Regions from separate parts of the Flavonifractor sp. An91 genome, predicted to be linked through region 1. Evidence: riboswitches for the same ligand, from Rfam matches in the RefSeq annotation. Region 1 holds a riboswitch; the other holds the start of a gene.
The links. A riboswitch is a leader RNA that binds a small molecule or an ion and turns the genes downstream of it on or off. The one in region 1 is predicted to bind lysine.

Region 1 (6,091 bases):
CTCAAACTGCCGCACCGCCGTGTCACACCGCTGGGCCAGGGGCGGCAGGGGCGGGATCTCCTCCCCCGCCAGCGCCGCATTGGCCCGCTGGAACAGCCAGGGATTGCCGAAGCAGCCCCGGCCAATCATGGCCATATCCGCCCCGGTGTACTTGAGGATGCGTACCGCGTCCTTGGGCTCAAACACATCGCCGTTGGCGATGACCGGAATGGAAACCGTCTCCTTCACCGCCCGGATGTAGTCCCAGTTGGGGGTGCCGGAGTACATCTGGGTCCGGGTGCGGCCGTGGATCGCCACGGCAGCCACTCCGGCCTGCTCCATGGCTTTGGCAAACTCCACGCAGTTGATGGAGCCCTTGTCCCAGCCCAGACGGAACTTCACCGTCACCGGCCTGCCGCCGGCGCCCCGGATCACCGCCTCCGCCACCTTCACAGCCAGCTCCGGGTTCTTCATCAGCCCCGAGCCGTCGCCGGAATTGGCCACTTTAGGCACCGGGCAGCCCATATTGATGTCGATGATATCGGCGCCGGAGCGCTCCGCGGCCATACCCGCTGCCTGCTCCATACAGGCCGGGTCGCTGCCGAAGATTTGCACCGCCGCCGGGTGTTCCCCCTCCCCCAGCTGAAGGAGCGGAACCGACTTTTTGTCCTGATAGCACAGGGCCTTGGCGCTCACCATTTCCGTAATGGTATAGCCCGCCCCCAGCTCCCGGCAGATGGTCCGGAAGGCCAGATCTGTCACTCCCGCCATAGGAGCCAGCGCCAGGGCCGAATTTATCGTGATATTGCCAATTTTCACAGTGTCCCCCGATGTGTTATAAATAGTAGCGTAACAAGCGTATCATACCACAGGACAGGAAATCCGGCAAGGTTGTTTCCCCGTCGGGTATCCTCCGCTTGATTTAAGATGAAAATGAAGGAGCGTTCTAACATGGATAAGTACGTCTGCGATCTCTGCGGCTATGTCTACGATCCCGCTGAGGGTGACCCCGACAACGGCGTAGCCCCCGGCACTGCCTGGGAGCAGGTTCCCGCCGACTGGGTGTGCCCCCTGTGCGGCGCCGGCAAGGACCAGTTCTCCAAGCAGTAAGCTTTTCCCCCACCGCATTCCGCCTGTCTGACGGTTGTTCCGTCGGACAGGCGGTTTTCTTTTTTGCATCAATTCCATTCCAAAAATTCATGTGCAAAAGCGTTCCTCTTTTCTGTCAAATGATTCTCGTTTGGTTTTCCCCGGTTATTTTGTAAATTTTATTTTCTATATTCCAAAAAGTAATCGTCCACCCTGCCATTATGCTATATATTTCTTTCGTCCGTTCCCCGGCTCTGCATGATTGATGTATTCTTTTTTCATTTTCTGCTACTCCTCGCATCTGATTTCAGGCGGCTGGAATTCTGCTTCTCCCCATTGACAGAACCGATGGGGGCCTCTTATAATGGCCTCGACGAACTCAAAAATGACCCAATTTTCCTATGGAAGGGAGGCCCTATTTTGGAACATCTGTTAGCGCCGCTGGTGGGGGATGCCTCCCCCGTGACCGTGATCGGCCTGTGCAAGAACGCGGGCAAGACCACCGCCATGCGCCGCCTGATGGCCGAGTTGGGGGACGAGCGGCTGGCCCTCACCTCGGTGGGCCGGGACGGAGAACGCACCGACCTGGTCACCGGGACCGAGAAGCCCGATCTGTACCTGAAAGCCGGCGATCTGTTCGCCACCGCCCGGGGCATGATCACGCTGTGCGACGCCACCCTGGAGGTGGTGGACCTGACCGACGTGATGACCCCCCTGGGACCGGTGGCTATTTTCCGCACTCTGTCTGACGGCTATGTTCAGCTGGCCGGACCCTCTGCCGCCGGACAGCTGCGCCCCCTGACCGCCCGCTTCATGGAATTGGGGGCCCAGCGGGTCCTCATCGACGGGGCCGCCGGACGGAAGTCTCTGGCTGGCGCCGGTGTGGAGGGCGTGGCCCTGCTGTGTACCGGTGCCTCTCTGGACCGGGATATGGACCTGGTGGTATCGGAGACCGCCCACACCTGCTGGCTCTTTGACCGGAAAGTACCGGAGCACGCCGGTCTGCGTTCCGCTCTGGAGGGCGTGGAGGACCGCTTTGCTCTGTTTGAGCTGGACGGCACACCTCTGGAGCTGCCTTTGGACGAAGGCGGCAGTCCCAAGTGGAACAAGCTGCCCCGCCGCCCCCTGGCGGTGTGGGCAGCGGGAGGGGTTACCGACCCCCTGCTCAAAACTCTGGCCCGCCGGGGAGCCCCCACTACCCTGGTCACCCAGGACGCCACCCACCTGCTGGCGGGCCGGGCCGCCCTGGAGCTGTTCCAGCGCAACGGCGGCCAACTGGCTGTCCGCCGGGAGCTGACCATCGCCGCGGTGGCGGCCAACCCCTGGTCTGCCTACGGCTGGCACTTTGAACCGGATAAATTCATCTCCGCCCTGCGGCAGGCCATCCACCTGCCGGTGGTCAACGTGAAGGAGGATCATGATGGAACTGACGCATGAACTGCGGGAAAACGCAGGGTTTCAGTGGGTACTGAACCGGCTGAGTCCCATGTCGCCGTTCGGCAAGGCAGCCGCCCGTTCCCTGCGGTGGTACGGCCCCGGAGAGGAGGCCGCCCTGGAGGAGGAGCTGGACAATGTGGCCCTGGCCATGGAGCTTTGGAACGCGGGCACCACCGCCCCTCAGACCGAGGGCTGCGGCTGCGGCCCGGTGCGGCTCACCGAGGCCGAGCGCAAGGACGCCGCCGCTGCCCTGCGGGGTGTCACCCGCTGCCTGCCCCTGTTTCACGACATCCGGGGCTCCTTCGACCGGGACCCCGGCGCCCCCTTCGATCTGGTGGAGCTCTTTGAGATCAAGCATTTCCTGGTCACCCTGGAGCAGCTGGTCCAGGCCTATGCCGCTCTGCCCCCCATGGCCGGGCTGTCCTTCCCCTCCCTGGCCGACGCCCTGGAGCTGATGGACCCGGAGGGCCGCCGTCTGCCCACCTTCTCCGTTGTCAATTCCTACCACAACGACCTGGCACCCCTGCGCGCGGAGAAGGCCAAGCTGGAGAAGGCCATCCGCATGACCATGGAGGACAAGCGGGGCCCCCTGATGGAAAAGCGCCGTGTCCTGGCGGTGGAGGAGGATAAGCTGGAGCTGGAGGTCCGCCGGATGCTCACCGGCAAGCTGATGGCCTACAAGCAGGCCTTCCTGGACAACATGGAGACTCTGGGCCGTCTGGATCTCATCGTGGCCAAGGCCAAGCTGGCTCTGCGGTACAACTGTGTCCGGCCCGCCCTCAGCGCCGACAAATCCATCACCCTCCGGGGGGTGCGCCATCCTCAGGTGGAGGAGGATCTGGCTGAGCGGGGCGAACAGTTCACCCTGCTGGATCTGGATCTGAAACCGGGCTGCACCGTCATCACCGGCGCCAACATGGGCGGCAAGACCGTGTCTCTCCGCTCCACCGTGCTCTCCCTGCTTCTGTGCCAGTGCGGCTTCTTCGTCTTTGCCCAGTCCGCCACCCTTCCCCTGTTCCACCGGGTGGAGCTCATCCTAGCCGACAGCGGCCCCGGCGCCGGCGGCCTGTCCTCCTTCGGCAAGGAAGTCCATCTGCTGGACAAGCTGCTGCGGGAAACCCACGGCCAGTTCTTCTTCGTGGCTCTGGACGAATTCGCCCGGGGCACCAACCCCCAGGAGGGCGCGGCCCTGGCCCGTGCTCTGGTGCGTCACCTGAGCAGTCTGGACTGCGTGGCCCTCATGACCACCCACTACGACGGGGTGTCCGACGTGGCCGCCGCCCACTACCAGGTGGCCGGTCTGGTGCGGGACATCCAGGGCGACGAGGGGGACGATCCCCGCAAGCGGATCGCCCGCCGGATGGACTATCGGCTCCTTCCCGCCCCTCCCGGAGCCCCCTGTCCCCGGGACGCCCTGCGGGTGTGCCGGCTGCTCAAACTGGACGATACCCTCATGGAACTCTTCCAGGCCGACCTGTAAATTTTCCCTGCTCCGGCAGGCGGTTCACGCCGCCTGCCGGAGTTTTTGCCCTTCCAGTTCTGGTTACCATTTGGTAAGCACTATCCCGCTGTAGCGTACAAAAGTCTACAGAACAGAGAAAAATTTTGTGAGCCTAATTTTTCAAAAAATAGTTGACAAACAAAATTGGCTGGGTTATAGTGTTTTTGTCAAAAGTAAATAACACGCATGGATAGAGGCGCGGAGCGCAAGGTAGCAGAGCAATGATAAGGGCAGGCGAGCCCGATGTACTCTGTGAATGTCCGCTCCGCCGAAGGGGGACGTGAATCGTACAGCCCTCCCCCTGAGCCGTGGGCCCAGTGCTTACGGATTGTCATGAGTCACATGAAGCGCTATTTGTGTCTGAACGAGAGTTTCCCCTCCCGCGGACATGAGTAGTGTTTTTTTGTTCATGAAGCGCTATCTCGCCGGAGGAATACATCTTCTGCCGGCGGGGTAGCTTTATTTTTTCGAGGAGGCGTGTCATGGAAAAGCTTATCATTACCGCGGCCATCTGCGGCGCAGAGGTCACCAAGGAGCACAATCCCGCTGTCCCCTATACCGTGGAGGAAATGGTCCGTGAGGCCAAGAGCGCCTTTGACGCAGGCGCTGCCGTCATCCACGTCCACGTCCGTGAGGACGATGGTACCCCCACTCAGGACCGGGAGCGGTTCCGGGTGATCCTGGACGCCATCAAGGAGGCCTGCCCCGGCGTGATCCTGATCCCCTCCACCGGCGGCGCCACCGGCATGACTCCTGAGGAACGGCTCCAGCCCACCGAGCTGTGCCCCGAGATGGCCACGCTGGACTGCGGCACCTGCAACTTCGGCGACGATATCTTCGTTAACGATATGCCTACCATGCGGGCCTTCGGCAAGCGGATGCTGGAAAACAACATCAAGCCCGAGTATGAGTGCTTCGAGATCGGCCACCTGGACACCATCGTGAACATGGCCAACAAGGGTCTGGTCCCCGGCGCTCCCATGCAGTTCAACTTCGTGCTGGGCGTGTCCGGCTGCACCCCCGCTACCGTGGGCAACCTGGACTACCTGGTGAAGCAGATCCCCGCCGGTTCCACCTGGACCGTCACCGGCATCGGCCGGGGCGCCTGGCCCATGGTTGCCGCCGGCATCGTGATGGGCGGCAACGTCCGCGTGGGCTTTGAGGACAACATCTACCTGGAGAAGGGCCACAAGGCCGCCTCCAACGGCGAGCTGGTCGCCAAGGTGGTCCGCCTGGCCAAGGAGCTGGGCCGCGAGATCGCCACTCCCGATGAGGCCCGGAAGATCCTGTCCCTGGCCTGATCTCATTCCTTTGTTTTACTTATCTCCCCAACCATATATCTCCCCAACCAAACATTAAACGAAACAGGAGGAACTTTCTATGCAGAAGAAAGGCAACAAGTACGGCACTCACCGCGTCATCGAGCCCAAGGGCCTGCTGACCCAGGCTGCCAAGAAGATCGACAACACCATGGAGTGCTACTCCAATGAGATCCTGTGCGACGTTTCCGCTCTGAACATTGACTCCGCTTCCTTCACCCAGATCTATGAGGCCTGCGAGAAGGACCTGGCCAAGACCGAGCAGATGATCCTGGATATCGTCAATGAGCGCGGCAAGATGCAGAACCCCGTCACCGGTTCCGGCGGTATGTTCATCGGCACCGTCCGTGAGATCGGCGAGGATCTGCAGGGCAAGATCGACCTGAAGGTGGGCGACAAGATCGCTTCTCTGGTCTCCCTGTCCCTGACCCCCCTGAAGATCAACAAGATCAAGGCCATCCACCCCGAGATCGACCGCGTGGACGTGGATGCCCAGGCTATCCTGTTTGAGTCCGGCCTGTATGCCAAGCTGCCCGACGACATGAGCGAGGAGCTGGCTCTGGCCGCTCTGGACGTGGCCGGTGCTCCCGCCCAGACCGCTAAGCTGGTGAAGCCCGGTGACTCCGTGCTCATCCTGGGCGGCGCCGGCAAGGGCGGCATGATGTGCTGCTACGAGGCCATGAAGCGCGTTGGCCCCACCGGTAACGTGGTTGCCCTGGTCATCTGCCAGGAGGACGCCGACCTGCTGAAGAGCATGAACCTGTGC
Region 2 (6,091 bases), on a different contig from region 1:
ATCGTGGACCCCTGGGCCGCCCTGCGGTTCTTTGCCCTGGTCATCGGATTGCAGCAGTTTGACGGCAACATCCTGGGGCCCAAGATCCTGGGCGACAGCACCGGCCTGTCCGCCATCTGGGTGCTCATCTCCATTGTCACCTGCGGCGGCCTGTTTGGCTTCCCCGGCATGATCCTGGGCGTGCCCACCTTCGCTGTGCTCTATGCTTTGGTTCGGGAGTGGGTCAACAAGCGTCTCAAGGCAAAAAAAATCGACGGCAACGGCAAGCCCCTGGAGGAGCAGCCCCAAACGCCGCCGGACAAAGAATGAAAAAAGACCGCCCATTGGGCGGTCTTTTTTTGCTGTTAGGAAAGGGTGGCCTGGACCAGATCAGTCATGGAGTAGAGACCAGGGGCCTCCATACCGGCAAGAAATCGGGCCGCCCGGATGGCGCCGGAGGCAAAGACCTCTCGGCTCATGGCGGAGTGGCTCAGGGTGATGACCTCATTCTCACCGGCAAAGATCACGTCGTGATCTCCCACGATGCCGCCGCCGCGGACAGAGCAGATGCCGATCTCCTCCTTGTCTCTGGCCTTGCGGACGCTGTGGCGGTTACACACATAGTCGGGCTGGTAGGGAAGAGCGGATGCCGCCGCGTCGGCCAGCATGAGGGCGGTGCCGCTGGGGGCGTCCACCTTTTTATTATGGTGTTTTTCCACGATCTCAATATCGTAGTCCGTCCCCAGAGCCGCGGTGGCCTGGCGTACCAGGGCCAGCAGCACATTGACTCCCAGGGACATATTGGCGGAGCGGAACACGGGGATGACCCGCGCCGCCTGGTCGATGGCGGCCAGCTGCTCCTCCGAGTAGCCGGTGGTGGCCAGCACTGCCGGGATGTTCCGCTGCAAACAGAAGTCCAGCAGAGCGGGCAGGGCAGCAGGGGAGGAGAAGTCGATGAGAGCGTCAGCCTGCCCCTGGAACTCAGCGGGGGAGGAGAACACGGGGAAGTCCCGGTCACCAGTCCCCAGCAGGTCAAATCCGGCGGCGATTTCCAGGTCGGGCTGGGCGGCGCACAGATGCTCCACCGCCCGGCCCATCCGGCCGTTGCAGCCGGAGAGGATCAAACGAAGCATTTCCAACATCCTTTCCCGGTGGCTCAGGCGGAGAGCAGTCCCACCTTGACCATAGACTGACGGAGGGTTTCCAGCGGTCCGTCGCTCATATCGCACAGAGGCAGGCGGAGGGAGCCGATGTCGTAGCCCGCCAGATTCATGGCAGCCTTGATGGGAATGGGGTTGACCTCCAGGAAGAGGGCGTCAATGAAGTCCATGTAGCCCAGCTGAAGGGCGGCGGCCTGGTCAAACTTGCCCTCCAGGCACAGGTGGGTCATCTGGATCATGACCTCGGGGGCGATGTTGGCTACCACCGAGATGACGCCCTTGGCGCCCAGGCTCATCATGGGGACCACCTGGTCGTCGTTGCCCGACCAGACATAGAAGTCGTCGCCGCAGATGGCCAGGGTGTGGGCCAGCAGAGAGAAGTTGCCGCTGGCCTCCTTGACGCCGTTGATGTTGGGGTGCTGGGAGAGCACCTTGTAGGTCTCGGCGGTGAAGGAAACGCCGGTGCGGGAGGGCACATTATAGAGGATAATGGGCAGATCCACCCGGTCGGCAATGTATTCGTAGTGCTTGATGAGGCCGGTCTGGGACGCCTTGTTGTAGTAGGGGGTGACGTGCAGCAGGGCGTCGGCACCGGAGTCCTGAGCGTGCTGGGACAGGTAGACGGCGGCGGAAGTATCGTTGCTGCCCGCGCCGGCAATGACCTTGACCCGGCCGTTCACCCGCTTGACACAGTATTCCACGGCGGCAATGTGCTCCCGGATGGTCAGGGTGGAACACTCTCCGGTGGTGCCGCAGACGCAGATGGCGTCCAGGCCCCGCTCGATCTGCTCGTCGATGATTTTCCCGAACTGATCGTAGTTGATGGCGCCGCTGTGGTCAAACGGGGTGATGATGGCGGAACAGGCTCCGGTAAAAACAGGCTCTCTCATAATTAGGGTTACCTCCTTGAAATGTAACCCTCCGCGCACAGAAGTTCGGCAAGAAGGACTGCGCCGCCCGCGGCGCCGCGAAGGGTATTGTGGGACAGGCAGACGAACTTATAGTCGTACTGCGTGTCGGGACGCAGACGGCCAATGCAGACCGCCATACCGCCCTCGGTCATCCGGTCCAGCCGGGTCTGAGGACGGTCGGGCTCCTCAAAGTAGTGCAGGAACTGCTTGGGAGCGGAGGGCAGGGCCAGCTCCTGGGCACGGCCCTTGTAATTTGCCCAGATCTCTTTGATCTCCTCCATAGAGGGTTTGTTCTCAAAGCGTGCGAACACAGCGGCCATGTGGCCGTTGGACGCGGGCACCCGCAGACACTGGGCGGTGATGGCGGGGGACTGGGCGTTGACGATGACCCCGTTCTCCACCTTGCCCCACAGCTTCAGGGGCTCCTGCTCGCTCTTCTCCTCCTCGCCGCCGATGTAGGGGATCACATTGTCCACCATCTCAGGCCAGGTGTCGAAGGTTTTGCCCGCGCCGGAAATAGCCTGATAGGTGCAGACCAGCACCTGGTTCAGGCCGAAGCCGCGCAGGGGGTGCAGGGCGGGAACATAGCTCTGGAGGGAGCAGTTGGACTTAACGGCAATGAACCCGCGCTCCACCCCCAGTCGCTTTCGCTGGGCCTCGATGACTTTGATATGCTCGGGATTGATCTCCGGCACCACCATGGGCACGTCGGGCGTCCAGCGGTGAGCGGAGTTGTTGGAGACCACGGGGCACTCGTGCTTGGCGTAAGCCTCCTCCAGAGCCTGAATCTCTTCCTTCTTCATATCCACGGCGGAAAAGACAAAATCCACCTGGGAGGCAATGGCCTCGATATCGGCCTGGGCGTTCATGACCACCATCTTTTTGGCCTCTTCGGGCATGGGATTCTCCAGAGCCCAGCGGGAGCCGATGGCTTCCTCATAGGTCTTGCCGGCGGAGCGGCTGCTGGCCGCAATGACAGTGAGCTGGAACCAGGGGTGATTCTCCAGCAGGGAAACAAAACGCTGGCCCACCATACCGGTGCCGCCGATGACGCCTACTTTGTATTTTTCCATGACCATACCTCCGTTGCTCAAAGTTTATTCCAACACCGGCCTGTCTCAGACCGGAAACTCATAGCGAAAAGAAAAAGAAAATCAGCAGTTTACAGAACTGCTGATTTTGTACTATAATGACAGGGACAGTGCGTCCCCGACCATACCAGACAAAAGCAGACAGCACTCCGCCGCGTGTGCGGCGACAGTCGAACGGATCTTATCCGGGCGACCAGGCAAACGCACCACCGGGAGCGTCCCTTCGGCGGCCTCCCCTTTCACGCGGTTCACCGGGCCCGGCACCCTCACCACGCTACTCTTGAAGAGCCGCGCCTCTATCCTGCAAATGTAATTTCGCTATTTAGTTTGCAAAATTGTACCACAAGTTCTGGCAAAGTGTCAACGAAAGCGAGATGGGATTTCCGCCAAATGAAAACAGGAAAGATGAAAAAAATTGTGCAGATTGCAGCTCTGGCCCTGGCTATCGTCCTTCCGTTGAGCCAGTCTCCGGCTTCCGCCGCCTCGGTGGCGGTGGATCCCACCATTAAAGTGGGTATCTTTTACGGCTCCAACGCCCTGCCTGGCGCCAACCTGCTCAACGATGTGGGCAGCGGGTACCGGCTGGGCTATTATGACGACAACCGGGTGTTTCAGCAGCTGGCCGCCACCAGTGAGACCGCCATCTCGGTGGTCAAAACCCAGAATGTCTACTACGGCAAGGTGGGGACATGGAGCGGCTATTACGACACCATTACCTCCAATATCGCCGTGGGCTGCTGGCATTTGAAGCTGCCGGGCAGCTACAGCTCCTACAACGAAGCTGCCGCGGCCGCTTCCGCCCATTCCGGCGGCTTTGCGGCCTGGATCGATGGAGAGTGGCAGGCCAGAGTGGGCGCCTACCTGGACAAGGAATCCGCCCAGGCGGCTCAGTCCAGCCTGGGTCTTGGGGGCGCCGAGGTGGTTGGTACCTCCAGCGCCGGGGTGTCGGTGGTCAAGACGGGCACCAGCCAGATCCTCTTCCAGTTTGACAGCGCCTCCAAGAGCCTGGGCATCAAGCCCGGCCTGGACGACAGCGTCAAGACCGAGACCATTTTTCGGGGCAATACCTATTATGGCGGCTTCCAGTACCAGCGGACCGGCGGCGGCAACCTGACGGTGAGCAACGTGATCGGTCTGGAGGACTATGTACAGGGGGTCATCGTGCGGGAGATGAGCTCCTCCTGGCCCCTGGAGGCCCTGAAGGCCCAGGCGGTGTGTGCCCGTACCTACGCCTACCGCAACTATACCGCCAGCAAGCACAAGAGCCAGGGCTTCGACATCTGCAACACCACCTGCTGTCAGGTTTATGAGGGCATGAAGCGGGTGACGGCCTCCAGCAGCAAGGCGGTGGAGGAGACCTACGGCGAATACGCCTGGTACAACGGCTCCCTCATCGACGCGGTGTATTCCTCCCACGACGGCGGCGCCACCGAGAGCGCCGTCAATGTGTGGGGGAGCAACGTGGCCTACCTCATCGGCAAGTACGACCCCTATGAAGCGTCGGTGGCCAGCAAGGTTCCCAACTATAACTGGACGGTGACCTATACGGCCCAGGAGCTCACCGACCTGCTCAATTCCAAGGGCTATACCAACTCGGGCATCGTGGACTTCAAGGTCACCAAGACCAGCCCCACCGGCAATGCCATTGAGATCACCTTCACCGACTCCTCCGGCAAGAGCTGGAGCAAGATCCGGGACGACTGCCGCACCTTCCTGGGGCTGCGGTCCATCCATTACACCGTGTCCAGCTCCGCCGGCAGCGGCTCGTCCGGCGGGGGAGGGAGCTACACGGTGAACGGAAATGGTACCCTCGGCAGCCTGGACGGGGCCTATGCCATCGACGGCAGCGGTTCCACCTCCAAGCTGAGCGGCGACGTGTACATCATCGACGGCAGCGGCCAGGTGACCCAGGCCACGGCATCCGGCGGCAGCGGCGGAGACAGCTCCACCGTGTTCACCATCACCGGCTCCGGCTGGGGCCACAACGTGGGCATGAGCCAGTGGGGCGCTTATGCCATGGCCCAGCAGGGCTATACTTATCAGGATATCCTGACCTTCTACTATACTGGAATAGAGGTGCGCAAGCCATAAAGACGTCTGATTTTGACTTTTACCTGCCGGAGGAGCTGATCGCTCAGACTCCTCTGGAGAAGCGGGACTCCTCCCGGCTGCTGGTACTGGACAAGCACACCGGCGAAACGAAACATATGCACTTTTTCGATCTGCCCACTCTGCTGAGACCGGGAGACTGTCTGGTACTCAACGACTCCCGGGTGCTGCCCGCCCGGCTCATCGGCCACCGGGAGCCCGGTGGGGGAGCGGTGGAGGTGCTGCTGCTCATCGACCGGGGCAATAAGACCTGGGAGTGCCTGGTGCGGCCCGGCCGCAAAATGAAGCCTGGTACCCGGGTGTCTTTCGGCGAGGGCCAGCTCACCGCCGAGGTCACCGAGGTGCTGGAGGGCGGCAACCGGCTGGTCCGCTTCGACTACGAGGGTATTTTCCTGGAAAAGCTGGAGCAGCTGGGCAAGATGCCTCTGCCTCCTTACATTAAGGCCGAGCTTAACGACCCGGAGCGGTATCAGACCGTCTACTCCCGGGAGGTGGGTTCTGCCGCCGCCCCCACCGCCGGTCTCCACTTCACCAAGGAACTACTCAAGCAGGTGGAGGACATGGGGGTGCGTCTGGCCTATGTGACCCTCCATGTGGGCCTGGGCACCTTCCGCCCGGTGAAGGAGGAGGATATCCTGGACCACGAGATGCACTCCGAGTACTGCATGATCTCTGCCGGGACCGCCGAGACCATCAACCGCACCAAGGCCGAGGGAGGCCGGGTGATCTGCGTGGGCACCACTTCCTGCCGCACCATTGAGAGCTGGGCGGCAGAGGACGGAACCCTGAAGGAGAGCGCCGGATGGACCAATATCTTCATCTATCCGGGCTACAAATTCAA

Region 2: another riboswitch for lysine. It lies ahead of asd (aspartate-semialdehyde dehydrogenase); the one in region 1 lies ahead of B5G42_RS10260 (3-keto-5-aminohexanoate cleavage protein).

What each region holds. Positions count from the first base shown of each region.
Region 1 is NZ_NFHA01000016.1:23,051-29,141, forward strand. Features, by position in the region: gene dusB (tRNA dihydrouridine synthase DusB) at 1-798, opposite strand, end outside; gene rd (rubredoxin) at 931-1,089, shown strand; gene B5G42_RS10250 (hypothetical protein) at 1,489-2,505, shown strand; gene B5G42_RS10255 (MutS-related protein) at 2,486-3,985, shown strand; lysine riboswitch at 4,190-4,367, shown strand; gene B5G42_RS10260 (3-keto-5-aminohexanoate cleavage protein) at 4,489-5,307, shown strand; gene B5G42_RS10265 (L-erythro-3,5-diaminohexanoate dehydrogenase) at 5,387-6,091, shown strand, end outside.
Region 2 is NZ_NFHA01000003.1:510-6,600, reverse strand. Features, by position in the region: gene B5G42_RS02815 (AI-2E family transporter) at 1-309, shown strand, start outside; gene dapB (4-hydroxy-tetrahydrodipicolinate reductase) at 345-1,112, opposite strand; gene dapA (4-hydroxy-tetrahydrodipicolinate synthase) at 1,136-2,029, opposite strand; gene asd (aspartate-semialdehyde dehydrogenase) at 2,038-3,123, opposite strand; lysine riboswitch at 3,276-3,448, opposite strand; gene B5G42_RS02795 (SpoIID/LytB domain-containing protein) at 3,547-5,232, shown strand; gene queA (tRNA preQ1(34) S-adenosylmethionine ribosyltransferase-isomerase QueA) at 5,229-6,091, shown strand, end outside.